3 regions of the Bacillus smithii genome follow, and region 2 is predicted to be linked to each of the others. Evidence: a T-box and tRNA genes for the amino acid it is inferred to sense, from the RefSeq annotation. Region 2 holds a T-box; the other regions hold tRNA genes.
The links. A T-box is a leader RNA that pairs with one kind of tRNA and senses whether it is charged. The one in region 2 lies ahead of tyrS (tyrosine--tRNA ligase), so its partner is inferred to be a tRNA-Tyr.
Positions count from the first base shown of each region.

Region 1: it has a tRNA-Tyr gene. The T-box ahead of tyrS (tyrosine--tRNA ligase) is inferred to sense a tRNA for this amino acid. The anticodon was not compared.
Region 3: it has a tRNA-Tyr gene. The T-box ahead of tyrS (tyrosine--tRNA ligase) is inferred to sense a tRNA for this amino acid. The anticodon was not compared.

Region 1 is NZ_CP012024.1:740,849-750,617, forward strand. It holds rRNA gene BSM4216_RS03445 (23S ribosomal RNA) at 1-2,792, shown strand, start outside; rRNA gene rrf (5S ribosomal RNA) at 2,939-3,054, shown strand; tRNA gene BSM4216_RS03455 (tRNA-Asn) at 3,063-3,137, shown strand; tRNA gene BSM4216_RS03460 (tRNA-Ser) at 3,141-3,232, shown strand; tRNA gene BSM4216_RS03465 (tRNA-Glu) at 3,242-3,313, shown strand; tRNA gene BSM4216_RS03470 (tRNA-Val) at 3,322-3,397, shown strand; tRNA gene BSM4216_RS03475 (tRNA-Met) at 3,408-3,481, shown strand; tRNA gene BSM4216_RS03480 (tRNA-Asp) at 3,541-3,616, shown strand; tRNA gene BSM4216_RS03485 (tRNA-Phe) at 3,627-3,702, shown strand; tRNA gene BSM4216_RS03490 (tRNA-Thr) at 3,707-3,779, shown strand; tRNA gene BSM4216_RS03495 (tRNA-Tyr) at 3,785-3,869, shown strand; tRNA gene BSM4216_RS03500 (tRNA-Trp) at 3,875-3,948, shown strand; tRNA gene BSM4216_RS03505 (tRNA-His) at 3,959-4,034, shown strand; tRNA gene BSM4216_RS03510 (tRNA-Gln) at 4,051-4,122, shown strand; tRNA gene BSM4216_RS03515 (tRNA-Gly) at 4,126-4,200, shown strand; tRNA gene BSM4216_RS03520 (tRNA-Cys) at 4,206-4,279, shown strand; tRNA gene BSM4216_RS03525 (tRNA-Leu) at 4,288-4,370, shown strand; gene BSM4216_RS03530 (LysR family transcriptional regulator) at 5,027-5,932, shown strand; gene BSM4216_RS03535 (LLM class flavin-dependent oxidoreductase) at 6,077-7,108, shown strand; gene BSM4216_RS03540 (LLM class flavin-dependent oxidoreductase) at 7,098-8,438, shown strand; gene BSM4216_RS03545 (glutaredoxin family protein) at 8,452-8,712, shown strand; gene BSM4216_RS03550 (amino acid ABC transporter substrate-binding protein) at 9,045-9,769, shown strand, end outside.
Region 2 is NZ_CP012024.1:2,541,600-2,551,368, reverse strand. It holds gene ccpA (catabolite control protein A) at 1-728, shown strand, start outside; gene BSM4216_RS11925 (acetoin utilization protein AcuC) at 997-2,154, opposite strand; gene BSM4216_RS11920 (acetoin utilization AcuB family protein) at 2,151-2,798, opposite strand; gene BSM4216_RS11915 (GNAT family N-acetyltransferase) at 2,832-3,464, opposite strand; gene acsA (acetate--CoA ligase) at 3,722-5,440, shown strand; T-box leader at 5,742-5,952, shown strand; gene tyrS (tyrosine--tRNA ligase) at 6,012-7,268, shown strand; gene rpsD (30S ribosomal protein S4) at 7,444-8,046, opposite strand; gene BSM4216_RS11895 (ISLre2 family transposase) at 8,451-9,769, opposite strand, start outside.
Region 3 is NZ_CP012024.1:167,501-177,269, reverse strand. It holds gene glmS (glutamine--fructose-6-phosphate transaminase (isomerizing)) at 1-1,408, opposite strand, end outside; gene glmM (phosphoglucosamine mutase) at 1,886-3,232, opposite strand; gene BSM4216_RS00940 (CdaR family protein) at 3,273-4,592, opposite strand; gene cdaA (diadenylate cyclase CdaA) at 4,585-5,427, opposite strand; gene BSM4216_RS00930 (anti-sigma factor family protein) at 5,569-6,171, opposite strand; gene sigW (RNA polymerase sigma factor SigW) at 6,191-6,754, opposite strand; gene BSM4216_RS15960 (aspartyl-phosphate phosphatase Spo0E family protein) at 6,920-7,081, shown strand; tRNA gene BSM4216_RS00915 (tRNA-Ala) at 7,438-7,510, opposite strand; tRNA gene BSM4216_RS00910 (tRNA-Gly) at 7,529-7,600, opposite strand; tRNA gene BSM4216_RS00905 (tRNA-Lys) at 7,614-7,686, opposite strand; tRNA gene BSM4216_RS00900 (tRNA-Gln) at 7,730-7,804, opposite strand; tRNA gene BSM4216_RS00895 (tRNA-Tyr) at 7,861-7,945, opposite strand; tRNA gene BSM4216_RS00890 (tRNA-Thr) at 7,951-8,026, opposite strand; tRNA gene BSM4216_RS00885 (tRNA-Val) at 8,038-8,113, opposite strand; tRNA gene BSM4216_RS00880 (tRNA-Glu) at 8,122-8,193, opposite strand; tRNA gene BSM4216_RS00875 (tRNA-Thr) at 8,210-8,282, opposite strand; tRNA gene BSM4216_RS00870 (tRNA-Asn) at 8,284-8,358, opposite strand; rRNA gene rrf (5S ribosomal RNA) at 8,367-8,482, opposite strand; rRNA gene BSM4216_RS00860 (23S ribosomal RNA) at 8,607-9,769, opposite strand, start outside.

The DNA.
Region 1 (9,769 bases), 1.6 Mb from region 2:
GGGGCAGCATCCTTGCCTGAATCCATAGGGTAAGGAAGGCAACCCGGGGAACTGAAACATCTAAGTACCCGGAGGAAGAGAAAGCAACAGCGATTCCCTGAGTAGCGGCGAGCGAAACGGGAACAGCCCAAACCAGAAGGCTTGCCTTCTGGGGTTGTAGGACACCAATGGTGGAGTCACAAAGGAACGAGGTAGACGAAGAGGTCTGGAAAGGCCCGTCAGAGAAGGTAACAACCCTGTAGTCGAAACTTCGTTCCCTCCCTGGTGGATCCTGAGTACGGCGGGACACGAGGAATCCCGTCGGAAGCTGGGAGGACCATCTCCCAAGGCTAAATACTCCCTAGTGACCGATAGTGAACCAGTACCGTGAGGGAAAGGTGAAAAGCACCCCGGGAGGGGAGTGAAAGAGAACCTGAAACCGTGTGCCTACAAGTAGTCAGAGCCCGTTTACGGGTGATGGCGTGCCTTTTGTAGAATGAACCGGCGAGTTGCGATCTCATGCGAGGTTAAGTCGGAAAGACGGAGCCGCAGCGAAAGCGAGTCTGAACAGGGCGCATGAGTATGGGGTCGCAGACCCGAAACCAGGTGATCTACCCATGTCCAGGGTGAAGGTGAGGTAACACTTACTGGAGGCCCGAACCCACGCACGTTGAAAAGTGCGGGGATGAGGTGTGGGTAGGGGTGAAATTCCAATCGAACTTGGAGATAGCTGGTTCTCTCCGAAATAGCTTTAGGGCTAGCCTCAAGGAAAGAGTCTTGGAGGTAGAGCACTGTTTGGACTAGGGGCCCTCATCGGGTTACCGAATTCAGACAAACTCCGAATGCCAGCGACTTATCCTTGGGAGTCAGACTGCGAGTGATAAGATCCGTGGTCAAAAGGGAAACAGCCCAGACCGCCAGCTAAGGTCCCAAAGTATACGTTAAGTGGAAAAGGATGTGGAATTGCTTAGACAACCAGGATGTTGGCTTAGAAGCAGCCACCATTTAAAGAGTGCGTAATAGCTCACTGGTCGAGTGATTCTGCGCCGAAAATGTACCGGGGCTAAACGTATCACCGAAGCTGCGGGTGGACACCTTCGGGTGTCCGCGGTAGGAGAGCGTTCTAAGGGCAGAGAAGCCAGACCGGAAGGACTGGTGGAGCGCTTAGAAGTGAGAATGCCGGTATGAGTAGCGAAAGAAGGGTGAGAATCCCTTCCACCGAATGCCTAAGGTTTCCTGAGGAAGGCTCGTCCTCTCAGGGTTAGTCGGGACCTAAGCCGAGGCCGACAGGCGTAGGCGATGGACAACAGGTTGATATTCCTGTACCACCTCTTTTCCGTTTGAGCGATGGGGGGACGCAGGAGGATAGGGTAAGCGCACTGCTGGATGTGCGTCCAAGCAGTAAGAGGGGCAGCGAGGCAAATCCCGTTGCCACTAACCTCAAGCTGTGACGGCGAGGGAAATATAGTACCGAAGTTCCTGATTCCACACTGCCAAGAAAAGCCTCTAGCGAGGAAAAAGGTGCCCGTACCGCAAACCGACACAGGTAGGCGAGGAGAGAATCCTAAGGTGTGCGAGAGAACTCTCGTTAAGGAACTCGGCAAAATGACCCCGTAACTTCGGGAGAAGGGGTGCTTTTTGGGGTGCATAGCCCCGAGAAGCCGCAGTGAATAGGCCCAGGCGACTGTTTAGCAAAAACACAGGTCTCTGCGAAGCCGTAAGGCGAAGTATAGGGGCTGACGCCTGCCCGGTGCTGGAAGGTTAAGGGGAGCGCTTAAAGCTTTGCTTGAAGGTGCGAACCGAAGCCCCAGTAAACGGCGGCCGTAACTATAACGGTCCTAAGGTAGCGAAATTCCTTGTCAGGTAAGTTCTGACCCGCACGAAAGGCGTAACGATCTGGGCACTGTCTCAACGAGAGACTCGGTGAAATTATAGTACCTGTGAAGATGCAGGTTACCCGCGACAGGACGGAAAGACCCCGTGGAGCTTTACTGCAGCCTGATATTGAATTTTGGTACAGCTTGTACAGGATAGGTAGGAGCCTTGGAAACCGGAGCGCCAGCTTCGGTGGAGGCGCCGGTGGGATACTACCCTGGCTGTACTGAAATTCTAACCCGCACCCCTGATCGGGGTGGGAGACAGTGTCAGGTGGGCAGTTTGACTGGGGCGGTCGCCTCCTAAAAGGTAACGGAGGCGCCCAAAGGTTCCCTCAGAATGGTTGGAAATCATTCGCAGAGTGCAAAGGCAGAAGGGAGCTTGACTGCGAGACCTACAAGTCGAGCAGGGACGAAAGTCGGGCTTAGTGATCCGGTGGTTCCGTATGGAAGGGCCATCGCTCAACGGATAAAAGCTACCCCGGGGATAACAGGCTTATCTCCCCCAAGAGTCCACATCGACGGGGAGGTTTGGCACCTCGATGTCGGCTCATCGCATCCTGGGGCTGTAGTCGGTCCCAAGGGTTGGGCTGTTCGCCCATTAAAGCGGTACGCGAGCTGGGTTCAGAACGTCGTGAGACAGTTCGGTCCCTATCCGTCGCGGGCGCAGGAAATTTGAGAGGAGCTGTCCTTAGTACGAGAGGACCGGGATGGACGCACCGCTGGTGTACCAGTTGTCTCGCCAGAGGCATCGCTGGGTAGCTATGTGCGGAAGGGATAAGTGCTGAAAGCATCTAAGCATGAAGCCCCCCTCAAGATGAGATTTCCCATTTCTTCGGAAAGTAAGATCCCTGAAAGATGATCAGGTAGATAGGTCCGAGGTGGAAGCGTGGTGACACGTGGAGCTGACGGATACTAATCGATCGAGGACTTAACCAAAAGAAAGCGCGAAATCGGTGAAACTGCTTCTTCTATCTAGTTTTGAAGGAAGATATCTTGATAACGCTTTATAAAAAGACCTATAAATTCTTTAAAATTCCTATTGAAATTTAAAGAACAATCGTTCCGACAATACATGGTGACCGTCTGGTGGCGATGGCGAAGAGGTCACACCCGTTCCCATCCCGAACACGGAAGTTAAGCTCTTCAGCGCCGATGGTAGTGAGGGGATTCCCCTTGCGAGAGTAGGACGCTGCCAGGCGATATTATTCCGCAGTAGCTCAGTGGTAGAGCAATCGGCTGTTAACCGATCGGTCGTAGGTTCGAATCCTACCTGCGGAGCCATATGGAGAGCTGTCCGAGTGGTCGAAGGAGCACGATTGGAAATCGTGTAGACGGTTAACGCTGTCTCAAGGGTTCGAATCCCTTGCTCTCCGCCATTATAAGTTGGCCCGTTGGTCAAGTGGTTAAGACACCGCCCTTTCACGGCGGTAACACGGGTTCGAATCCCGTACGGGTCATCCTCAATGGAGGTTTAGCTCAGCTGGGAGAGCACTTGCCTTACAAGCAAGGGGTCGGCGGTTCGATCCCGTCAACCTCCACCATCTATATCGTCGCGGGGTGGAGCAGTCTGGTAGCTCGTCGGGCTCATAACCCGAAGGTCGCAGGTTCAAATCCTGCCCCCGCAATTGAATGACATAGTATTTCTTTCATACATAATCAACGTGTCAGCATATCTTAAAACAATGGTCCCGTAGTGTAGCGGTTATCACGCCTGCCTGTCACGCAGGAGATCGCGGGTTCGATTCCCGTCGGGACCGCCATGAAATCATCGGCTCGGTAGCTCAGTCGGTAGAGCAAAGGACTGAAAATCCTTGTGTCGGCGGTTCGATTCCGTCCCGAGCCACCATGTTGCCGGCTTAGCTCAATTGGTAGAGCAACTGACTTGTAATCAGTAGGTTGTGGGTTCAAGTCCTACAGCCGGCATCAGTGGAGGGGTAGCGAAGTGGCTAAACGCGGCGGACTGTAAATCCGCTCCCTCAGGGTTCGGCGGTTCGAATCCGTCCCCCTCCACCATTCATAGGGGCATAGTTTAACGGTAGAACAGAGGTCTCCAAAACCTCCGGTGTGGGTTCGATTCCTACTGCCCCTGCCATATTATAATGGCGGCTATGGCGAAGTGGTTAACGCATCGGATTGTGGCTCCGACATTCGTGGGTTCGATTCCCACTAGTCGCCCCATATTAAAAGGAATCATTGGGCTATAGCCAAGCGGTAAGGCAACGGACTTTGACTCCGTCATGCGCTGGTTCGAATCCAGCTAGCCCAGTACGCGGAAGTAGTTCAGTGGTAGAACACCACCTTGCCAAGGTGGGGGTCGCGGGTTCGAGTCCCGTCTTCCGCTCCAATGAAGGCGGCATAGCCAAGTGGTAAGGCAGAGGTCTGCAAAACCTTTATCACCGGTTCGAATCCGGTTGCCGCCTCCATATAATAAGCCGATGTGGCGGAATTGGCAGACGCGCACGACTCAAAATCGTGTTCCCTTGTGGAGTGTGGGTTCGACTCCCACCATCGGCATCGAATATAGAGATAAGGGGTTCCACATAGTGGAACCCCTTGTTTTTATATTTGGCTCTATGTCAATTGTTGGAATACACTTATCGAAGTGCCCCCTTTTTTGTAGTTGACTAGATGAGTGAACATAAAGCTTTATTTCTTAGTCTCTTAAAATTCCGGTTCTATACTAAATGTTGGGGTTGAATCTTTTCAGCCACGAAATGAAATTCCCTAATTTGAACGTTCATTCGATGACAGGTTGGATAAAGGCCTGTTTTTTCTATTATAGAAGGCGGTAAAAATCGCTTTTGTAATCGCATGAAGGTTTATTTCTCCTAAAATATAGATTTTAAGCTCAATTGATAAGGATTTTAAGCTTTTTGGTGAAACGGATATCAGCAAAACATCGGTTCTCGTAATCAAAAAAAAGAGCAAAGAGTCAAAGGCGTATGTATTAAAGGGGGAGGTACTTTTATAGGTTGGAATAAAGCACGAATCTCTTACGGTTCAATTAACTGAATTTACTTTATTTATGGAATTTTTTAAAATATACTTTACTAATCGGAATAATATGATTAAAATAAAAAAACAAAATACCGTAGAATTGACGTTCAATAACTCCTGATGCATCTATGTTCGGGAGCTTTTTATTTTTTATTAAAAAAGGGGTGGAGAAGATGAACATTGATCATATTGAAGCTTTTATGTATGTCGTCCATTTTAACAGCATTCATAAAGCAGCGAACGCTTTGTTTTTATCACAGCCAACGGTTACGGCGCGGATCAAAGCATTGGAACGAGAATTGGATACAGAACTGTTTGAACGGGAGGGTAGAGGCATCAAGCTGACGGAAAAGGGGGAAATGTTTATTCCGTATGCTGAGCAGATTATCCGCACTTTTCAGCAAGGAAAAAAACTATTGAAAAAAAGAGCGGATCAGGAAGAGGTAGTCATTGGGGCCAATATCATTACATCTCAATATTTTATCCCCATTGCACTGCCGCTTTGGAAAAAAGCACATCCGGAACTCCGGTTTAAATTTATTTCAGCGTCTAACGAGGTGCTAGTAGATAAGCTGCTCCAAAAGCAGATTGATGTGGCGTTCATGAAAGAAGTGTCGCATCAAGCATTGCAGCATCAACCGCTTCTTGACAATTCAATACGGCTTGTCGTAAAGCCGGGACATCCTTTTCAGTTTCAGTCAAAGTTATCCGCACAGCAATTGGCTCTTGAACCAATGGTCTTTTTTGAATGCGGAGCGTTCGACTGGAATCGTGTACACAAAATTTTTGAAGTGGCGAACGTGGAACCGCGAATTGAATTTCACGTGGATCATCTTGAAGTGGCAAAATCACTCATTCAAAGCGGCAACGGGTTCGGATTTCTGCCATATTTATGCGTTAAACATGAACTGGAAACAGGCCAGCTGGTGGAAGTCAATGTCGATCATTTGATGATGCTGAAACAGCATATTCATGGAACATATTATGGACCGGAGCCTCCTTTTTTATGGAATGACATTCTTTTGTCGATTGAACAATTTGAAAAGAATGCTGTTTCATCATTCTCTCGAACAAATTGATAAATTTTATTAATGAATCGCTTAAATCTTTCTATCGCTTGAAGTATTGCTTTTTCGCTATTTCCGGTGATAGGATAAATACCAACAAATAAAACAAATTAATCACACCTGTAAACTAAGAATAAAAACAGGAGGAAATTGGATATGAGTTATCAGCTTGGATTGTTAGATCAAAGCCCGATCCTTGAAGGCTCTTCAGCTGTTGACGCCTTGCAGCAAACCGTTCGCCTGGCCCAAAAAGCAGAAGAATGGGGTTACTCGCGCTTCTGGGTGTCAGAGCATCATCATTCGGAACAGGTAGCGGGGTCGTCTCCGGAAGTTTTAATGTCATATTTGCTTGCCAGAACGAAGTCGATTCGCATCGGATCAGGAGGAGTCATGCTTCAACATTATAGTCCTTTTAAAGTTGCGGAAAATTTTCATGTTTTGTCTACTCTTGCTCCCGGAAGAGTCGATCTTGGGATCGGGAAGGCTCCGGGCGGCCTGCCGTTATCGACAAAGGCGTTGCAGTTTGGCACCGTGAATGACGGACAAGATTTTGAAGAAAGATTTCTTTTTTTGAAAAAATTAATTGAAAATTCAGTGGATGAAGATCATCCGCTCGCCGGTATTGAAGCGACACCTATACCGCCGGAAAAACCCAACCTTTTTTTACTCGGGGCCAGTCCCAGAAGCGCTCAGCTGGCAGCTGACCTTCAAATTCCTTTTGTATTCGCCTTGTTTATTAATGGCGACGTAAAGGTGCTGGAAGAATCGGCGCACGTTTATCGCAACGGCTATCCGGACGGACGTTTTCTGCTATCCCTTGCAGCAGTCGCTGCCGATTCGCAAAAAGAGGCCGAAGAACTGGCGAAAGATCAAAAAATGTATAAAGTCCATCTGCAAAGCGGCCGTATTGTCACGGTTTCTACATTGGAACAAGCACATGCTTTCGGCAAACAAGCGGAGCAGTCTTATGAAGTGGAAGAACAAGCGAGCTATATCATTGCCGGAACCTCTGTCTATGTAAAAAAAGTCTTAAATAAATTCCATGCATCCTATCAAGTGGATGAATTTATTTTGCATTCCCCTGTTCAAAAGGTAGAAGAACGGATTCGGTCTTTTCAGCTGTTAAGTCCAAACGGCTCGAATGACGATTATTTAACCGAAGAAGAGGGTGAAACTTATGTCTCATAAAAAACAGATTCAATTGGGGATTATGTTGCACGGCCCGGGAAGTCACATGAACGCCTGGAAAGATCCAAGTGTTCCAAAAGATGCCAGTGTTAACTTTCAGTATTACAAGTCTATTACTCGACAAGCTGAAGAAGCCGGATTTTCTTTTGCTTTTGTTGCTGATGGACTATATATAAATGAAAAATCCATTCCTCATTTCTTGAATCGGTTTGAACCCATCACCATCTTATCTTCTCTCGCGTCAGTAACATCGAGAATAGGGCTGGTCGGTACGATATCAACCACTTACAGTGAGCCATTTACGGTTGCCCGCCAGTTAGCATCGCTGGATAAAATCAGCGGGGGGCGTGCTGGATGGAATGTTGTCACTTCTCCTTTAGAGGGATCTGCAAAGAACTACAATAAAGGTGAACATCCATCGCATTCTCTTCGATATGAGATAGCGGCAGAATTTTTGCAAGTAGTAAAAGGATTGTGGGATTCATGGGAAGACGATGCTTTTATACGAAATCGGCAAACCGGACAGTTTTTTGATCGAAATAAGGTTCATGTATTGAATCATAAAGGTCGTTTCTTTTCTGTCGAAGGACCGTTAAATATTGAACGTTCGAGTCAAGGGCAGCCCGTCATATTCCAAGCAGGTTCTTCTGAAGCCGGTAAAAATTTGGCTGCAAAAGAGGCGGATGCTGTTTTTACCAATGCAGAAACTCTCGAACAGGCCCAAGCTTTTTATAAGGATGTAAAACTGCGGGCAGAAGCAAACGGACGGAGCAGAGACGAGATTCTCATTTTCCCGGGGATTCATCCGATTGTCGGTGCAACTATAGAAGAAGCGGAAGAAAAATACGAAGCGATTCAAAACCTTGTGTCGATTGAAGAAGCTCTCGATTATTTAGGACGATACTTTGATCACTTCGATTTCAGTGTATTTCCGCTTGATGAGCCGTTTCCTGATATAGGCGATGTCGGGAAAAATAGCTTCCGGTCGACAACCGATCAAATTAAGCAAAATGCCCGCGAAAAGAACTTAACGCTTCGAGAAGTGGCCTTGCAAGTTACGACACCGAAAAGCGTTTTTTTCGGTACGTATGAGCAAGTAGCCGAACAATTGATTGCCTGGGTGGAAGGAAATGGAGCGGATGGATTTATTTTTGGCCCGCCTGTTCTTGGCAGCGGCTTAACCGATTTTATCCGGCACGTCATTCCGATTTTGGAAGAACGCGGCTACTACAGCAGGGAGTACAGAAGTGAAACATTAAGAGGAAACTTAGGACTGCCGTTTAAAGAAAATCGCTATGCAAACAAAAAAGAAAATCATTTTATTAACTAGGGAGGAACGATAAATGGGAGAGAAAGCGTTATCAGTAGTGGTTTGGGCAAAAGAAGGATGTCGTTATTGTGAAGAAGTAAAACAATTTTTAGAAGAAAAAGGTATTCGTTATCAAACGGTGGATGTAACCAATCATGATGAACTCCGTGATATTTTAGAAATTAAATATGGTATCCGCCATGTACCAATTGTTGAAATCGGTCGTGGAGACGTGTACGAAGGTATCACGCAAATCGGGATCACAAATCTTGAAAAAGCATTGAGTACTCATTAGTAATCATATGTTTCATTTTTGATTTAAAACCGACTAAATGAATTTGTTTAATGATGATTAATAAATGTGCGCCTGTCTTTGCGATAAAGCTTTATAAGCGTGCCGGCATATTCATGAGTACAATATAAATTTTTTTATATCAAACTAGCTTACTACAGTTGGCAATCTATTACTTTTTGATTGCTATTTGTTGAAAAAGGATGTGTGTTCTTTCATCAAGTGTTTTCCGTTTTTTACAACAAACGATGCGAGAAAATGAGCTAACACTGCCCTTTTCGGCAAAAATTATTAAGAACCGATTGTGAGCAGAAATGGTGAGTGGAGGAAAGAGGATGAAGAAAAAGATCTGGTTTATTGTGACATTGCTATTTACATTTTTTCTGGGAGCTTGCTCGCCAAAAGAAGGAGCAGTTTCATCAACTGATGCCAATGCAGATTCGAGTTCCAAAGATACAAAAAAAGGGGTACAAACCATCATCGTTGGTACCGGAACACAGTTTCCTAATATATGCTTCCTTGATAAAAACGGAAAATTGACTGGATATGATGTAGAGCTCGTTCGTGAAATTGACAAAAAACTTCCTGAATATCAGTTTAAATTTAAAACGATGGAATTTTCTAATCTATTATTAAGTCTTGAAACAAGAAAAATTGATTTTATTGCCCATGAAATGGAAGTAAATAAAGAGAGGAAAGCCAAGTTCCTGTTTAACAAAGTTCCTTACAATGTTTTCCCTCTAAAAGTAGTGGTTCATAAAGATAATAACGATATTAAATCGATTAAAGATTTAAGAGGTAAAAAAGTCGTCGTAAGTGCCACAAGCAATGCGGCCGTTTTTCTAGAAAAATACAATAAAGATCATAATGCAGGCATTAATATAGTGTATTCCGGCCAAGGATCAGATGATACAGTCAACCAAATACGTACAGGAAGGGCAGATGCGACCATTTCAACACCATTTGCCGTTGATTTCTTGAACAAATCAGCTGATGCACAAGAAAAAGTAGTGGGCAATACCCTTTCCGACTCGAAAGTGTATTTCTTATTTAGAAAGGA
Region 2 (9,769 bases):
ACAACATTATTTTGAGCAATTCCGATCAAAATAAAGAGAAAGAGATTCGTCTTTTAAACACGATGCTTGGCAAACAAGTGGATGGGATCGTGTTTATGAGCGGGACCATCACAGAAGAACATGTAAAGGAATTTGAACGTTCGTCTGTACCGATCGTTCTGGCGGGATCCGTTGAACAATCCAATCAAATCCCTTCTGTTAATATCGACTATAAACGGGCCGCTTATGAAGCCGTTGAAATGCTGACGAAAAAAGGGCATAAACGTATCGGTTTTGTGGCTGCACCTTTCAACAACACCATCAGCAAGGAATTTATATTCGAAGGTTATAAAGAGGCCTTGAAAGATGCCGGTATTTCTTGGAAAGAAGAATGGCTGTTTGAAGGGGACTACACATATGACTCCGGAATGGAAGCTTGGGGAAAATTCCGGGAAAATGCAGAAAAGCCGACCGCTATTTTTGTCAGCAACGATGAAATGGCATTAGGCGTTGTTCATGGAGCGCAAGATGACGGTGTTCATATTCCGGATGATCTGGAAATCGTTAGTTTCGAAAGTACAAAGCTATCGGTGATGGTTCGACCGAAATTAACAGCTGTCGTACAGCCGCTTTACGACATCGGAGCTGTTGCGATGAGGCTGCTGACAAAATATATGAACAAAGAGGAAGTGAAAGACCATATTGTTATACTGCCACACCGAATTGAAAAACGGAATTCTACAAAATAAGGTCCAACAATAGCCAGCCACGATCTCCGTCGCTGGTTATTGTTGGACCTATTGCATTTAGGAATATAATTTCCCCTTGCTTCTTTCAATCAAGAGGAAAGCAGGGACCATATTCAACTCCATTCACAAGAGACAAATAAAATAGTGATCTAATGCTCATAAGAAGAAACATAGCACCTGTTCCGCCAGTCGGATAGGTGTTTTTGATTGGTTCTTGTTTAAAAAAATGAAAATTCGAATAATATTTTTTATCAACTGACGGTTTCGTTTAATGTTCATGACGCAGCGGGTAAAGTGCTTTTTCTACGGTTAGGCGGTTTTTTTCCGTAATTTCCTGTTTACGGGGAATGGGTTTGTAGATTCCTTCAGGGTCTTCCCAAGCAGCAGGCAATGGAACAGGCGATTTTTTCGACCACTTCGATATCCATTTTTCTGGTAAAGGACCGTTAAAATGATTATTGTCGGTCATCTCCAGCCAAATTCGGGACCATGCCCGGGGAACGACTCTCCAAATATCATATCCCCCACCCCCTACGGCAATCCAGCGGCCGTCGCAATATTGATGGGCAATGGCGTGGGCCATTTTAGGAATGCGTTCATAAATTTTCATGGTAGTCGATAAGTGGGTCAAAGGATCATAATAGTGGGCATCCGCACCGTTTTGTGTCAAAATCACATCCGGTTTAAAATAGGCCGCGACTTCCCAAATGGCTGTTTCATACGCATGGAGCCAAGATTCATCTTCAGTGAAAGCATCCAAAGGGATGTTGAAGGAATAGCCGTAGCCTTTTCCGTTTCCCCTCTCGTTGATATTTCCAGTGCCCGGGAATAAATACCTTCCCGTTTCGTGGATGGACAACGTACAAACATTTGGATCATCATAAAAAGACCATTGCACACCATCGCCATGATGAGCATCGGTGTCTACATACAAAACCCTGGCATGATATTTTTCCAGCAAATACTGGATAGCGACAGAACTATCATTGTAGATGCAAAAACCGGAAGCTTTTCCGCGAAATCCATGATGCAGCCCTCCGCCTAAGTGAACGGCATGTTCGGCTTTGTCGGTCATGACCCAATCAACGGCTGTTAATGTTCCTCCTACCAACAGAGCGCTTGCTTCATGCATGCCTTTAAAAATGGGAGTATCCTCCGTGCCGAGCCCATATCCTTCGGCAATATCCGGGGATAGTTGTCCTTCTCCGGCTTTTTTTACCGCTTGAATATAAGAGGGATCGTGGATGAGGGTAAGCTCTTTTTCGGTGGCGATCCGCGGCGGAATGATATGTTCTTCTTTTAAGGCGTCAATGCTTTGCAATAAATCTATTGTCAAAGTGATTCTAAATTGATTGAACGGATGCTGATTATGGAATTTATAAGTTAATAGATCGTCTGAATAAATAAATACGGCCTTTTTTTTCATATGGAAATCCCGGGCATATTTGGCCATAAAACCGTATGCCCTTCCTTCTTTAATGCATGGATGAGTTCGAGAGGATTCATCGTTTGAACGCGAAAAACAAGAATTTTATATCGTTCATCCTTTTTGTCGGGATATACAAGAACGCTCAAAACATTGGCCTTCTGTTTATGAATCACGGTCACGACTTCGTACAGAATGCCTGTTTTATCAGGGACTTTTACTTCAATTTGGGACCCCGGCTGATTGGCTCCCGTCAATTCCACGAATGTATGGAGGACTTCTGTCTCGGAAAGGATGCCCACAAGTTTGCCGTCTTGGACAATGGGCAAACAGCCAATTTGATTGTCGTAGAAAAGATAAGCAACTTCTTCTACAAAGTCTAGAGGATGACCTGTCACCACTTTTTTGATCATAAAGGAATGAAGGGGTTTTTTCAGAATTTCTTCCCTTATTTCTTTTTGAAAAATGGAAGATGTGATATTTTTTAAATCCCGCTCGGTTACAAGACCAACTAAATGTTGTTTTTCATCCACAACCGGAATATGGCGGATTTTTTTAGATTTTAACAATTGAAGTGCATCTCGAATTGAAGCATCGGGGGGAAGGGTATAGACTTCCTTATTCATAATTTCTTCTACGATCATCATCATTTGCCTCCTTATCCTTTGACACAAACTTTAATACATAAAGCGGTTCATGAAACGAAGCTGATCGAATTTCTCAATGGATTGGGGGCTGACCCTTTTTCCTATCCTTGCCATCAAACAGTTGGCAGGGTGAGAACTGATTTCCGGATCATCGGTTGCATACCAAACAAGACCGCCGGCATTCATCATTTTTTCCATCACTTTTCGATATTCCCAAACATTTAAACCGGTGCCTTTTAAATCCCAATGCCAATAATATTCCGTCGTTATAATAATATAGTCTTCCATGGCATCATCCATCATGGAGACTCGCAAAAGATTCTTTCCTACTCCGAATCCCCGATATTCGGGAATTACTTCAATGGCTCCTAATTCAATAAGATCTTCCATGTTTCCTTCTGACCAGCGTTCTAGAGGATCAGGATATAGAAAGGTTACATAACCGACTATGGTTTGACGTTCCCGGGCGATGATAATTCTTCCTTCGGGGAGATCGGCAATTTCGATCAGCGCTTTATGCTGCTTTGAAGGCTGGCGAAAAGCGACAAGATCTTTGTGAAACTCTAAGTTTGCCAGCGTGTTTGAGGAAATCGGGCCTTCAATGATTAGTTCTCCTTTTGGAGTTTCCATTTTAAGAGAATGATACGTTTTTTTATGTTCCATCTGGTCACCACCTTGAAATCTTACTTTCATTATCTTATATAAGCACTATACCGGTAAACTATTTTTGCAAACTTTTCGGATTATTTTTGTTTTTTTGACAAAAATGGTATAATCAAGATAAGATGGAAAGGCAACGATGAAAAGAGGGAAATGACGGGATGGCAGAATCATGCAACATATGAAATTTTTAAAAAATTGAGAAAAAATAATAAATATAGTATAATAAAATTGTCATATTGAAAGGGGGAATCGGTCAAATGAGGTTGGAAGCGTTACCAGTCGTCGAAGGGGATTTCAATTTAAAAAATTATGAGGAAACTTATCAGTCGTTTGATTGGAAAGAAGCTGAAAAACATTTTTCTTGGTACGAAACGGGAAAAGTCAATTTGGCTTATGAAGCCATTGACCGCCATGTTGAGACTTTTCGCAAAAATAAAGTGGCTCTCTATTATAAAGACGCTGAAAGAAATGAAAAATATACGTTTAAAGAAATGAAAGAATGGACAAATCGGGCAGCAAATGTTTTGAAGGAGTATGGAGACGTTCAAAAAGGAGACAGGGTGTTTATTTTCATGCCCCGTTCGCCTGAACTGTATTTTGCCCTTTTAGGGACAATCAAGACCGGTGCCATCGTCGGTCCATTATTTGAGGCCTTTATGGAAGGGGCGGTAAGAGACCGGCTTCAAGATAGTGAGGCAAAGGTGCTGATCACTACAACGGAGCTTCTGCACAGGGTGCCCAAACAAGATCTTCCCGCTTTGAAAAAGATTTTTCTGGTTGGGAAAGATATTCAAGAAGATGAGACACATATCGACTTTTTGGCCAAACTGAAAAACGCCAGCAAACGGTTTGATATCGAGTGGGTCGATCGAAACGATGGTTTGATCCTTCATTATACTTCAGGGTCTACGGGAAAGCCAAAAGGTGTCCTTCATGTTCATAATGCGATGATCCAGCATTATCAAACAGCCAAGTGGGTGCTCGATTTGAAAGAAGACGATGTTTATTGGTGCACAGCGGATCCGGGCTGGGTAACGGGGACGTCTTATGGAATATTCGGACCTTGGTTAATGGGAGCATCAAACGTGATTGTGGGCGGACGTTTTAATCCTGAACATTGGTATAAGACGATTGAAGAGTTCGAGATTACCGTTTGGTACAGTGCTCCAACTGCTTTTCGCATGCTCATGGGAGCAGGAGATGAACTCGTGAAACAGTTCGATTTAAGTTCGCTCCGCCATATATTGAGCGTTGGTGAACCGTTGAATCCTGAAGTGGTGCGATGGGGAAAGAAAGTTTTTGATGTTCGCATCCATGATACGTGGTGGATGACGGAAACAGGAGCCATTATGATTTGCAATTATCCATGCATGGAGATTAAACCAGGATCCATGGGCAAACCGCTTCCCGGCGTGAAAGCCGCCATTGTGGATGACAGAGGAAACGAACTCCCTCCTAATCGGATGGGGAATTTGGCCATCAAAAAAGGTTGGCCTTCCATGATGTATACGATTTGGAAAAATAAAGAGAAATATGAATCTTACTTTTTAGCCGGAGATTGGTACGTATCGGGGGATTCCGCATATAAGGATGAAGATGGATATTTTTGGTTCCAGGGACGTGTGGATGATGTGATTATGACATCGGGTGAACGAGTAGGACCTTTTGAGGTAGAAAGTAAATTGGTAGAGCATCCCGCAGTTGCCGAAGCGGGGGTCATCGGGAAGCCGGACCCTGTACGCGGGGAAATTATTAAAGCGTTTGTTGCGTTAAGGGAAGGATATGAACCTTCTGATGAACTGAAGGAAGACATTCGCCAATTTATTAAGAAAGGCTTGGCGGCTCATGCCGCTCCGAGGGAAATTGAATTCCGCGACAAACTACCGAAAACACGAAGCGGAAAAATTATGCGCCGCGTCTTAAAAGCTTGGGAACTAGACTTGCCGACTGGCGACTTATCCACAATGGAAGACTAGTTCGAAATCGTTGTTTCATTGTCTGCATGTACAAAACGAAGTGAAGAGGTCTTTTCCTTCCTTTTGTGAAAAGGGCTGACTGTTTGCTTAGTCAGCCCTGTTTTTTGCTTTTGCTCATAAGAGAATGATTGACATTAAGGTCGTTGTCATAGCTAATGCCGAGATTTCTTCGATCCAAGTGATCCAACAAGCGGCTTGAATGGCAAATGACTTTGCCTAAATTTTTACGTCGCATTGACAATCCTATATAACTGTGATAAAAATTCATATATGAACGAATGTAGAATGACAAATGCATCGTGGAAAAGCCGTGAAGGGAATCAGTAGTTCGCTGTCTTTGCTTTCAGAGAGTCGGTGGATGGTGCAAACCGATACATGCAGTTGAACGAATTACCTCCCGGAGCTTTTGCCGTGAAAAGGAGAGTAGCGGCAAACGGTCTAAACCGTTAGCAATCAATGAGTGGAGAAGCAATTCTCAATTTGGGTGGTACCGCGCGAACAGCGTCCCTGCTTTTTTAGCAGGGACTTTTTTGCGTTTGGAAAAAATTTCTTGATCAAAGGAGGAACAACGGTGAATTTACTGGAAGAATTACAGTGGAGAGGGATCATTTACCAACAAACAGATGAACAGGATATTAAGGAGCTTCTTGAAAACGAAAAGATTTCGCTATATTGCGGAGTGGATCCAACGGCCGACAGTCTGCATATTGGACATTTGCTTCCGTTTTTGACACTTCGTCGTTTTCAACAGCACGGGCACCGACCGATTGTGCTGATCGGTGGAGCAACGGGGATGATTGGCGATCCAAGCGGGAAAAAAGAAGAACGCAAACTTCAAACGATTGAAACGGTTCAAGAAAATGTAAAAGGGTTGAAAAAACAATTAGAGAAAATTTTTGATTTTGATGGATCCAACGGAGCGGTGCTCGTCAATAATTATGACTGGACAAGTACGATGAACGTCATTACGTTCTTGCGTGATTATGGAAAATACATCGGCATCAATTACATGCTGGCAAAAGATACGATCGCTTCCCGCCTAGAAACCGGTATTTCGTTTACAGAGTTCAGCTACACGATTTTGCAAGGGATCGACTTTTTGCATTTGTTCGATGAGTATCAATGTAAATTACAAATCGGCGGAAGCGACCAATGGGGCAACATTACAACCGGATTGGAATTAATTCGAAAGATTCATGACGGAGCAAAAGCGTATGGTTTAACGATCCCGCTTGTGACGAAAGCAGATGGCACAAAATTCGGGAAAACAGAAAACGGTGCTGTTTGGCTGGATCCGGAAAAGACCTCTCCTTTTGAATTCTATCAATTTTGGATTAACACAGCGGATGAAGATGTAGTGAAATACTTAAAATACTTTACGTTCCTGACAAAAGAAGAAATTGAGGATTTGGAACAATCATTGAAAAAAGAGCCGCATTTGCGCAAAGCTCAAAAAGCGCTTGCGGAAGAAATGACCCGCCTTATTCATGGCCAAGAGGCGCTCAATCAAGCGATTCGCATTTCAGAATCGTTATTCAGCGGAGATATTAAACAATTATCAGCAGAAGAGATTAAACAAGGATTTAAAGATGTCCCTTCCTATGAAGTGAAGGAAACTCAAGAACTGGGTTTGGTTGATTTATTAGTCCAAGCAAAAATTTCTCCATCGAAACGCCAGGCTCGCGAAGATATTCAAAATGGAGCCATCTATATCAACGGAGAAAGAGTCACGGATACAAGCTATCAATTAACGGAAAATGACCGTATTGAGGGCCAGTTTACGATTGTCCGCAGAGGGAAAAAGAAATACTTTTTAATTAAATACTAAGAATAAAAACAGCGTCCTAAAAAGTCATGGGACGCTGTTTCTGTTATATGAATACGGATGTTAAAAGCTTTTTTCCTCAAAAGAGAAGAGATTCTTTCATTGAGGAATCGAAAAAATGGGGAACTGACGAGCGAAGAAATGAAAAAAGAGCCTAAACAGGCTCTTTTTAAATTGATTAACGAGAGTAGAACTCAACGATAAGAGATTCGTTAATTTCAGCAGGAAGCTCAGAACGTTCTGGAAGACGAGTATAAGTTCCTTCTAATTTATCAGCATCAAAAGTTAAATATTCAGGAACGTAGTTGTTAGCTTCCACGGATTCTTTAATAATGTCAAGGTTGCGAGATTTTTCGCGAACACCGATGGTTTGCCCCGGACGAACTTGGTAAGATGGAATATCTACGCGGCTTCCATCTACAAGAATATGACCGTGGTTAACAAGCTGACGAGCTTGGCGGCGAGTACGCGCTAAACCGAGACGATAAACAAGATTGTCAAGACGGGATTCCAGCAAAATCATGAAGTTTTCACCGTGAACCCCTTTCATTTTGCCAGCTTTTACGAACAGATTACGGAATTGACGTTCATTTACTCCGTACATATGGCGTAATTTTTGTTTTTCTTGCAATTGAAGACCATATTCGGAAAGTTTTCTACGTTGGTTTGGACCATGTTGTCCAGGAGCATATGGGCGTTTTTCTAATTCTTTCCCCGTTCCGCTTAAGGAAATGCCAAGGCGACGGGAAATTTTCCATGTAGGGCCAGTGTAACGAGCCATGGAAAAACTCCTCCTTTATTTTATTTTGTTGTAAAATAAAAAACAGGCGTGAGACAGCAATTTTGGCCATTTTGTTTTCATGCACCATCGCCCCAGCAGCTAAGGGTTACGCGATGCACCTCATCCAAGATTTATTCTCATTGGATGTGAGGAACAAAATGAACGCAAAAATGTGTTCACAAAGGCTGCTTACTTTATTTTACACAAACCTCATTATATGTCGTCTTGTTGTGTGAGTCAAGGGCGTTTTAAGAAAAGAGTCAGTCAAGACTTTGTGGGAATTTTTTTGGTTCGCTGAAAATAGATGTAAGTCATAGGTTAGCGAACCATTTTTTTGAATTTCATCCGTAAGCGCTTTCGGACTCTCATCCCTTGCCATGACAGACGAATATGTATACCTTTTTTTACCATCCCTTGAATTCAGACAGGGCATGATAGATCGGAGTCCCGGACGATTGCTGTAAATATGGCACGTTATTCCGCGTTACCTCTGGAAGAAGACGGCGGATGCGTTGTTTCGCCTTGTTCACGATCGTCTGTTTGGTAGATGCCGTTTCCTCCGCCGGATGCGACGATTCTTCTCCTAAACGATGTCCGAAAAGACGAATCCCATCCATCCGGGCAATCATTGCCTTGAAAAACGCCCTGAGTCCCTTGTCTGTCCAACTGCGGCGGTATTTCACCCGATACGCCAGCTGGCTCATCACGCTTTCAGCCCTCCCCATCGGATACATGCCCGTTGTGTCCACTCCTTGCTCCTTCAGCCATTCCCGGTAATCACGGATGCATCCCGGCATCGATTCGATCCGGTGGATCAAGGCAGCCAGCTGTTGTTCTTTCGCTTCGTCCCCCAGCGTGCCGAGGGCGCTGTTCAGTTCCACAAGCAGCTTCTCTTCATCCTGCTTCGCCAGCTTTTGCCGAATCGCCTGCCACCGTGGATGGCCCGAGAGGCATTGGCGCAACTCACGCGCCACGTGGAATCGATCCAATTGGAAGCAGACCCGTCCTTTGAAATACTCCCGGCACGCGGTAATCCATGGAGCGCCGTCCCCGTTGATGACAAGAAGATCCCGACACGGATCATAGGCATATTCGTTCATCAAAAATTCCTCGAAGCCTTCCCACACCTCCCCCTTGCCTTCATGGACGTAATGGCGCTGATTCACGAATTCGATCCGTGAGCCGTTGCGCTTCCATCCTTCGTGAACGGTCAGGATTTTGTCTTCCTTGGCCCGTTTTCCCTTCCCTTGGAGAGAGACAAACAGTCCATCGGCCTCCACAAACAGCACCCGTCCATATCGCTGGTCAACCGGGCAGTGCAGCGGAACTTCAGCCTCGAGCACCAACTGGCGGATCGTCTCATGGCTCATCACCGGATACCCGACCATCTGGGCAAGCGTATGAGCCGCTTTGCGATAGGAAGAGCACTCCACAGCCAATCCCATCGCCGTTTCTTCTAGACAAGGGCTGATTGACTGCGATCCATCAAACGCTAAAAAGGAATCAAGCAAAAACGTGTAACGGTTTTGTTCTCGGTCTAAATAGTAGTTTCGCTCAAAGGTAACTTCGCCAAACAAGGTTTGAATCGTGGTGCGTCGTTTGTCTTTCAAGTGGTACCGGCGCTTGTCCCGGGTTTCCGCCAATTGTCGGTCGATGTCCTCCAACAGAGCCGTAAACAGCTCGGTGAAGGCGTTTTGCAAGGCTCGAAACAAATCAAGTTCGA
Region 3 (9,769 bases), 990 kb from region 2:
TAGAACGGCCGATAAAGAAACAATTGCGTGTAGTTGCCAAATATTCCCGAGCGATTCGTTCCATTTCATCTTTGGCATCGCAAAGAATTTCCATTGCGTTGGCTGCGATTCCCAGCTCTTTCACTAGATCAAAATCAACTGCAATATTGCGTGCTTTCGCTGTTACGTTCGCCAAGATAGCAAGTACAGCAATTTGTGCTGTGTACGCTTTTGTCGATGCTACGGCGATTTCCGGACCGGCATGGAGAAGCAATGTATAATCAGCTTCCCGTGACAATGTCGAACCCGGTACGTTGGTAATCGTCAACGCCGGATAGCCCAATTTTTTCGTTTCAACTAAAACGGCACGGCTGTCTGCTGTTTCACCGCTTTGGGAAATGAAAATAAACATCGGTTTTTCAGATAAAAGCGGCATATTGTAGCTAAATTCGCTGGCAACATGAACTTCCACAGGAATTTTTGCCATTTTTTCAATCAATTGTTTTCCAACAAGACCAGCATGGTAGCTCGTACCGGCCGCTATAATATAGAGACGGTCCGATTGATTCAAGGCTTCTACGATTTTAGGATCAATTTCTAATTCCCCGTTTTCGTTTTGGTAAGCTTGAATCAATTTGCGGATAACTAGCGGCTGTTCGTCAATTTCTTTCAACATATAATGAGGGTAAGTACCTTTTTCAATGTCGCTTGCATCAAGTTCAGCTGTAAATGGAGCGCGTTCGATTACTTCTCCATCAAGATTTTTGATCACTGCACGATCTTTTGTTACAATGACCATTTCTTGGTCCATCAATTCTTTAAATTGATTCGTTACTTGAAGCATTGCCATCGCATCAGAAGCGACTACATTAAAGGATTCGCCGATGCCGACAAGAAGCGGGCTTTTATTTTTCGCTACAAAAATCGTATCCGCATTTTGTTCATCCAACACTGCAATTGCATAGGAACCTTTAATTTGTTTCAATGTTTTTCTAATGGCTTCTTCGACTTCCATTCCTTCGTTGACGAACAGTTCAATTAATTGAACAACGACTTCCGTATCCGTATCGCTTTGCAAAGGAACATCTTGCAAATATTGTTGTTTCAATTCTTCATAATTTTCGATTACACCGTTATGAACGATCGTAAAACGGCCTGAAGCACTTTGATGTGGATGGGCGTTCCTTTTGCTTGGCACTCCGTGTGTAGCCCAGCGAGTATGCCCAATTCCGATATTCGCTTTCACACTATTATCCACACTGTTGCGCAGATCGGCAATACGGCCTTTTTCTTTGAACACATGAACGCCTTCGCCATTATTCACAGCAATTCCAGCAGAATCATAGCCTCTATATTCAAGTTTTTCTAGACCTTTTAACAAAATTTCTTTCGCATCTTGATTACCAATATAACCAACAATTCCGCACATGGTGTTCTTCCTCCCTTTAGACAAGGGGGCAAGAAATCGCGGGGGCGTTTCTGCCCCCTTATCTCCGTTTTCAATTTTATCAACATTCGTCAGTACATCCGACTGCTATCTTGAAATCGCATTTCCCTTCCTTTGTCCACCAGGTCGCCCTGATGTTTTAAGAAGAGAATTCACGGCTGTGCGTTCAACCGGGAGGCATCCGCCGAAAACTCGATAAACCTCCTCCTCGTCAACTAAGCCTGTTTTCTCCGCTCTGGGCTTAGTTCGGGCGCTATTATTATCAAATCAACGTGCTAAACCTTGATCCCCCTTTCCTTTTTGGAAACTTATTCAAAACACGTTAATCATACACTATTTTTTTGGATTTCGTCAACTAAAAACATCAAAGATTACGAAGAAATACACATTCTTTATAAAAAATATGCATAAGGAATCAAAATGTTTCCTTATGCATATCATATATCTATATATTATAAATTAATCTAACCCCATTTCTTCTTTTACCACATTGACGATCTTTTCAACATAGCGATTACATTCTTCTTCTGTAGGAGCTTCCGCCATCACTCTGACAAGAGGTTCCGTTCCCGACGGCCGGACAAGGATACGGCCATTTCCTTTCATTTCTTCTTCCGCTTCTTGAATCGCTTTTTTCACCTTTTCATTTTCCAACGCTTTATGTTTATCGGTAACACGGACGTTTACAAGTTTTTGAGGAAATTTTTTCATTTCTGCAGCTAACTCGGATAACGGTTTTTTGGTTAATTTCATAATGTTCACCAGCTGCAGCCCGGTCAAAAGGCCATCCCCCGTTGTATTATAATCAAGGAAAATGATATGTCCCGACTGTTCGCCCCCTAGGTTGTAGTTGTTTTTCTTCATTTCTTCCACAACGTAGCGGTCGCCGACAGCCGTCTGTACACTCTTGATTCCTAACTCTTCCAGTCCTTTATGGAACCCAAGGTTGCTCATAACGGTTGACACAACGGTCGACTGCTTTAAACGGCCTTCTTGTTGTAAATACTTTGCACAGATGTACATGATTTGATCGCCATCGACGATTTGGCCGTTCTCATCCACTGCAATAAGACGATCGCCGTCACCGTCAAAGGCCAAACCTACATCCGCGCCTTTTTCTTTTACGAATTGAGCCAGCGCTTCCGGATGAGTAGACCCTACTCCGTCATTGATATTTAATCCGTTTGGAGACGCACCCATTGTCGACAGATCAGCTTCAAGATCCGCAAACAAATGAGTGGCCAGCGAAGAGGTTGCGCCGTGAGCACAATCCAACGCAATATGTATTCCTTCAAAATCTTCATCCACAGTCTGTTTTAAATACTGAATATATTTTTGCACGCCTTCAAAATAATCCGTTACTTGTCCAAGTTCTTTTCCAATCGGGCGAGGAAGATTGTCTTCATTCGTATCTAAAAGCTTTTCAATTTCCAATTCCTCGTCATCGGAAAGTTTAAAACCGTCCGGACCAAAAAATTTGATGCCATTATCAGCCACTGGATTATGAGAAGCAGAAATCATAACGCCCGCTTGAGCTCCCATTACTTTTGTCAAGAAAGCAACACCCGGAGTGGAGATAACACCTAAACGCATCACTTCCGCTCCAATCGATAACAGACCTGCTACGAGCGCTCCTTCCAGCATGTGGCCGGAAATACGGGTGTCTCGCCCAATTAATACTTTAGGTCGTTTCGCGTTTTTCGTGAGCACATAGCCGCCAAAACGCCCTAATTTGAAAGCTAACTCAGGCGTCAACTCCGAATTAGCCACCCCTCTAACTCCATCCGTACCGAAGTATTTTCCCATTATCTTCATCGCTCCTTTATAAACTATCCATCCAGGTATACTAACGTTTTTTTACCGATAATTGAACGTTTACTTGATCATCCGATAGTTTCCAATCTGTATTGTTGTGTCCGTCTCCTTCAATCTTTAGCTGATGTTCCCCCACTGTCAAACCGGAAAGGTCTATGAACAGGGAAAAATCGTCTTTGCTCAATTTGTCGACGACGCTCTCTTCCCCGGTTACCTCCGCATTTACAGTTGAGGGAGACATCGAATCAAGAACGTAATCATCGCTTAACCCTCGAGTTTCGATCGGGATATCAGCAATCGTTTTCGTTATGACGGAATTCGGTGAATTCGTGTCGTTTGTTTGAGTTTGATTGTCATCAGGCGTAATCTCAGCAGTTCCGTTCTCGTCCTCTTTTGGCTTGGTTCTTTTATCCACTGAAACGACAATTTTTACTTTTTGAGGCGAAACATAATTCAAGCCTTCTTTCAAATGAATTGGAACCTCTTTTACCGTATCCCTTTTTATTTTACTTAAATCTATATTGATTTCCACATTATTTAATTTATCCAACGCCGATTCTTTGCCGTAGACGGTTACTTCTTTTGGATCTATGTCAATATCCTTAATGCTCACGCCTTCCGGAGGATTCCCTATTTCTTTTACAGACACAGGCACTTTTTTATTTGGATTTTTGACTTTTACTGTTACTTCCACCGTCTCGGGATCGACAGCTACATCCAATTTATTCAACTCGCTGTCCAGTACACGCACCCTTGCTTTTCCTGTAAATTCACCATCGATCAGCTCATCGCTGTCAAGGGTTGCTTTCACATACGCAATTTGATTAATTACGTCTTTAGCCCCGGTGATTTCCACTGTTTTAGGACTGACAGACAAACTATCCACTTGGTAGCCGTTCCCCAGCATGCCATCGCTGATTTCCGCTCCCACTTTAAATTCTTTTGTCACTTTTTCTTGAATGGAAACCTCTGCATAAGCAGGTTCAATTTTCACTTTTAATTGATTCGATATATTGTCATATTTTATAGGAACATCATGAGTCCCTACCCCTAGATTGGATAGATCCACATACACTTTAAAATCTTTCAGCGCTTTTGTGGACTGTACAATGCTTTTTGGACCCTCGATCGTTACACTTACTGTTTGTGGGACTCCGGATACCACAAGATTATCCGAATCGTAATATACATCCACCGGCACATCTTCTATCGTCGCAACATTATCGTTAGGAACATTTTCCGTTTTTTTCTTCAAATCCACTTCTTCCACGTTAACTGACATATATAATAATATTGCCAAAAACAGCGCTAAAATTCTCAATACCCAAGGGCTTTCAATCCATCTATCCATTTTTTCGTTTTCCCCTCCAGCTCCACAGAGTCGAGGATCCATGTTTCGATTTTCCCAGGAGCAGTTCTTTTTCCAAAAGTTGTTGGAAGTCTTCTGCAGATAGATCTCGATGCAGCTCTCCATTTTTCGTGACTGAAACGGAGCCTGTCTCCTCTGATACCACGATGGTTAAACTATCGGTCACTTCGCTGATACCGAGGGCAGCCCTGTGTCTAGTTCCTAACTCTTTAGAGATAAAGGGACTTTCAGACAACGGCAGGTAACAAGCAGCAGCTGCAATTTGATTTTTTTGGATAATGACCGCCCCGTCATGTAGTGGTGTATTAGGGATAAAAATGTTAATCAATAATTCGGAGGATACTTTAGAATTTAAAGGGATCCCCGTTTCAATATAATCGGTCATCCCCGTTTCCCTTTCTATGGAAATGAGCGCGCCAATTCTACGCTTAGCCATATAGTTCACCGCTTTGGCCATGGATTCAATGAGATGCATTTGCTCTTCATCTTCTTGTGCTAAACTGCGGCGCGAAAAGAATCTTCCCCGCCCCAGCTGTTCCAGCGCTCGCCTGAGTTCCGGTTGAAAAATGATGATGACGGCTAAAAAACCCCATGTCAAAGCCTGTTCCATCATCCAACTTAAAGTATGAAAGCCAAGGACGCCGCTGAAACCTCGAACAATGATAATGACGAAAATTCCTTTCAGCAGCTGAACAGCTTTTGTTCCACGTATAAGGGTCAGTATTTTGTAAATGACAAACCAAACAAGCAAAATATCTATAATATTGGATAAATAATCCAGTATTGAAAAATTATCAAAATTCCTTAAAAACGGCATATTACATCCTCCAATAATGTAATGAAAAATAGCCGTATAGGGGCCTCTTTCCAATGAATTTATTATATCATACTTCAGACATCGAACTTAAATCAAACAATGGGACAAGATTGGAATTATTTTAAGAGCTTAAGATGCCTTTCACTGCGCTACCAATTCTTTCATATGAAACCAAAGCCATTCAAACATCTGATGAATCTCTTCTATATTCCCGGTCACTTTTCCGGCAGACGCCATGTATTTTTCACCATTAATGACCGTAACATCCCCATCCACTTCTCCCTCAATTCGGATGTCTCCGTTCCGAACAACAAGATCTCCCTTCACTGTTTTCCCTTTTGGAACAATGACCGTATTTCCTTTCACAACAAGATTGGGCTGCTTCGTAAATGAAAACTGTTGATCTTGCTCCCACAAAGCGACAAACGACCCCATCATAAAGACAAAAAATATAGCGCAAGCAGTCAAAAATGGATGGAGATGGAACCATCTCTGCAGTTTTATCGTTCTTTTTTCTTTTGGCAACAGTGATAAAACATTTTCGGTAAAATGCTCAGGAGCTTTCACGCTATTGGAAAGACCCCTCACAAACATAATAGACTGTTTCAATTCTTGAAAATGCTGATGGCAATCTTGGCATTGCTCCAAATGTTCCCTTAGTTTGACAACTTGTTCTTTTGGCAGTTCACCATCTAAATACTCATGCATATAGCGCGTTATTTCTTTTTGGCAGTCTGCGTTCATCTTGTAGCTCATCCCCTCGCTATAATTTGCGCAAATGTTTTCGAAGAGCTTCTCGGCCCCTATGTAATCTTGTTTTTACCGTCCCAACCGGCATATCCAATATTCCTGCGATTTCTTCGACAGATAATTCTTCCATGTATTTTAATATTATGACCGCTCTGTATTTTTCAGGAAGCTTTAAAATCGCTTGCTGAATCGACTCTTGTAATTCCATATGTTCTACTTCTTGCTCCGGCAGGTGGCTGGATGAAGCAATTTGCGAATACAGCGTTAAATTTTCAGATCCTTCTATATCTGCATCTAAATGGTAGTCCGGTTTTTTCTTTCTTATTCGATCAATGCAAAGATTGGTCGTAATTCGATACAGCCAGGTTGAAAATTTTCGATTTTCATCATACCGTCGAATGTTGAGATAAGCACGTAAAAACGCTTCTTGTGCTACATCTTCTGACTCATGCCGATTTCCCAGCATCCGATAACAAAGCTGATACACTTTATCTTTATAAATTTCCACAATCTCTCCAAATGCGTTCTGATCGCCCTTAAGCACTTGCCTTATTTTTTTTCTAATAAAAACATCCATTCACTTGTACCCCCGCTCCAGCGGCAATATATAAATACGAATCAACGAAAAAGAAAGTTTCAAAAATCTTCTCTTCCATCATAACAAATATTGACCTAATCAAGTTTGCACATTTTTGAAAACGGATATGATAATAATAAAAATCAGCAAAAGCGGTGATAGACAATGTCAACAACAGAACATGACTTGCTTCTTCAAATTGAAAACTGCCGAGTTGAAATGATTTCCCAGGCAATGAAAACTTCTTTTGCAAATGATGAAGTGCTTGCATTAAGTGTAAAGCTGGATCAGCTTTTGAATCTGTATGAATCTAAAAGTCCAAAATAAACGCAGCAACCTCGTATGCAGGAGGCTGCTGTCTATGAAATGGACATAAATGCAACCGCTGCTATGGCCGCTTTATATTTGGAAGAGATTTTTTGAATTTCAAGTACAGCAGAATCTTTCCCACTCTTCGAACAATTTTGTTTGTAAACAACATCCGCAATGCGAAAGTTCGTCCAAACGAAAGTCTATTAGATTAAAATCAAGAATATCATTATTTTGTCTTAAAATTAGAAACATTTTCTTCCTACTTAAATTAAGAATCAAATGATAATGTATCTAGAGCTGATCCAAATAGAAAAAGCCTCAAACCTAACGGTTTAAGGCAAAAAACGTAAGCTTCCTATCTGAACTGAAAATGGAGCCTAGCGGGATCGAACCGCTGACCTCCTGCGTGCGATGCAGGCACTCTCCCAGCTGAGCTAAGGCCCCATATCTTCCGGCAAATAGAGCGGAAGACGGGACTCGAACCCGCGACCCCCACCTTGGGAAGGTGGTGTTCTACCACTAAACTACTTCCGCAAATACAAAACAATGAGCCATGGAGGATTCGAACCTCCGACCCTCTGATTAAAAGTCAGATGCTCTACCTACTGAGCTAATGGCTCATCAAAAAACAATAAAAAAATCCTTCAAAAGGATCAACAATAATGGCTGGGCTAGCTGGATTCGAACCAGCGCATGACGGAGTCAAAGTCCGTTGCCTTACCGCTTGGCTATAGCCCAATGATGAATGAACATTATTAGGATATCCAACGATACAAAAACTATTCAAAATTAAATGGTGGAGGGGGACGGATTCGAACCGCCGAACCCTGAGGGAGCGGATTTACAGTCCGCCGCGTTTAGCCACTTCGCTACCCCTCCGCTGCTGGTGCCGGCTGTAGGACTTGAACCCACAACCTACTGATTACAAGTCAGTTGCTCTACCAATTGAGCTAAGCCGGCTTGTTTAAGTATGGTGGAGGTTGACGGGATCGAACCGCCGACCCCTTGCTTGTAAGGCAAGTGCTCTCCCAGCTGAGCTAAACCTCCATTGAGGATGACCCGTACGGGATTCGAACCCGTGTTACCGCCGTGAAAGGGCGGTGTCTTAACCACTTGACCAACGGGCCAAAAAAATCACAGGAAAGCTTCCAACCGGGCTCGAACCGGTGACCTCTTCCTTACCATGGAAGTGCTCTACCTGCTGAGCTATGGAAGCATGGCTCCGCAGGTAGGATTCGAACCTACGACCGATCGGTTAACAGCCGATTGCTCTACCACTGAGCTACTGCGGAACGATATCGCCTGGCGACGTCCTACTCTCGCAAGGGGAATCCCCTCACTACCATCGGCGCTGAAGAGCTTAACTTCCGTGTTCGGGATGGGAACGGGTGTGACCTCTTCGCCATTGTCACCAGACGTTCAAGACAGGTAATATTATAACATAAATTATGCAGATTGCAATAACAAATGGATATTTAGGAAAAAATTATTCCTTCAAAACTAGATAGAAGAAGCAGTTTCACCGATTTCGCGCTTTCTTTTGGTTAAGTCCTCGATCGATTAGTATCCGTCAGCTCCACGTGTCACCACGCTTCCACCTCGGACCTATCTACCTGATCATCTTTCAGGGATCTTACTTTCCGAAGAAATGGGAAATCTCATCTTGAGGGGGGCTTCATGCTTAGATGCTTTCAGCACTTATCCCTTCCGCACATAGCTACCCAGCGATGCCTCTGGCGAGACAACTGGTACACCAGCGGTGCGTCCATCCCGGTCCTCTCGTACTAAGGACAGCTCCTCTCAAATTTCCTGCGCCCGCGACGGATAGGGACCGAACTGTCTCACGACGTTCTGAACCCAGCTCGCGTACCGCTTTAATGGGCGAACAGCCCAACCCTTGGGACCGACTACAGCCCCAGGATGCGATGAGCCGACATCGAGGTGCCAAACCTCCCCGTCGATGTGGACTCTTGGGGGAGATAAGCCTGTTATCCCCGGGGTAGCTTTTATCCGTTGAGCGATGGCCCTTCCATACGGAACCACCGGATCACTAAGCCCGACTTTCGTCCCTGCTCGACTTGTAGGTCTCGCAGTCAAGCTCCCTTCTGCCTTTGCACTCTGCGAATGATTTCCAACCATTCTGAGGGAACCTTTGGGCGCCTCCGTTACCTTTTAGGAGGCGACCGCCCCAGTCAAACTGCCCACCTGACACTGTCTCCCACCCCGATCAGGGGTGCGGGTTAGAATTTCAGTACAGCCAGGGTAGTATCCCACCGGCGCCTCCACCGAAGCTGGCGCTCCGGTTTCCAAGGCTCCTACCTATCCTGTACAAGCTGTACCAAAATTCAATATCAGGCTGCAGTAAAGCTCCACGGGGTCTTTCCGTCCTGTCGCGGGTAACCTGCATCTTCACAGGTACTATAATTTCACCGAGTCTCTCGTTGAGACAGTGCCCAGATCGTTACGCCTTTCGTGCGGGTCAGAACTTACCTGACAAGGAATTTCGCTACCTTAGGACCGTTATAGTTACGGCCGCCGTTTACTGGGGCTTCGGTTCGCACCTTCAAGCAAAGCTTTAAGCGCTCCCCTTAACCTTCCAGCACCGGGCAGGCGTCAGCCCCTATACTTCGCCTTACGGCTTCGCAGAGACCTGTGTTTTTGCTAAACAGTCGCCTGGGCCTATTCACTGCGGCTTCTCGGGGC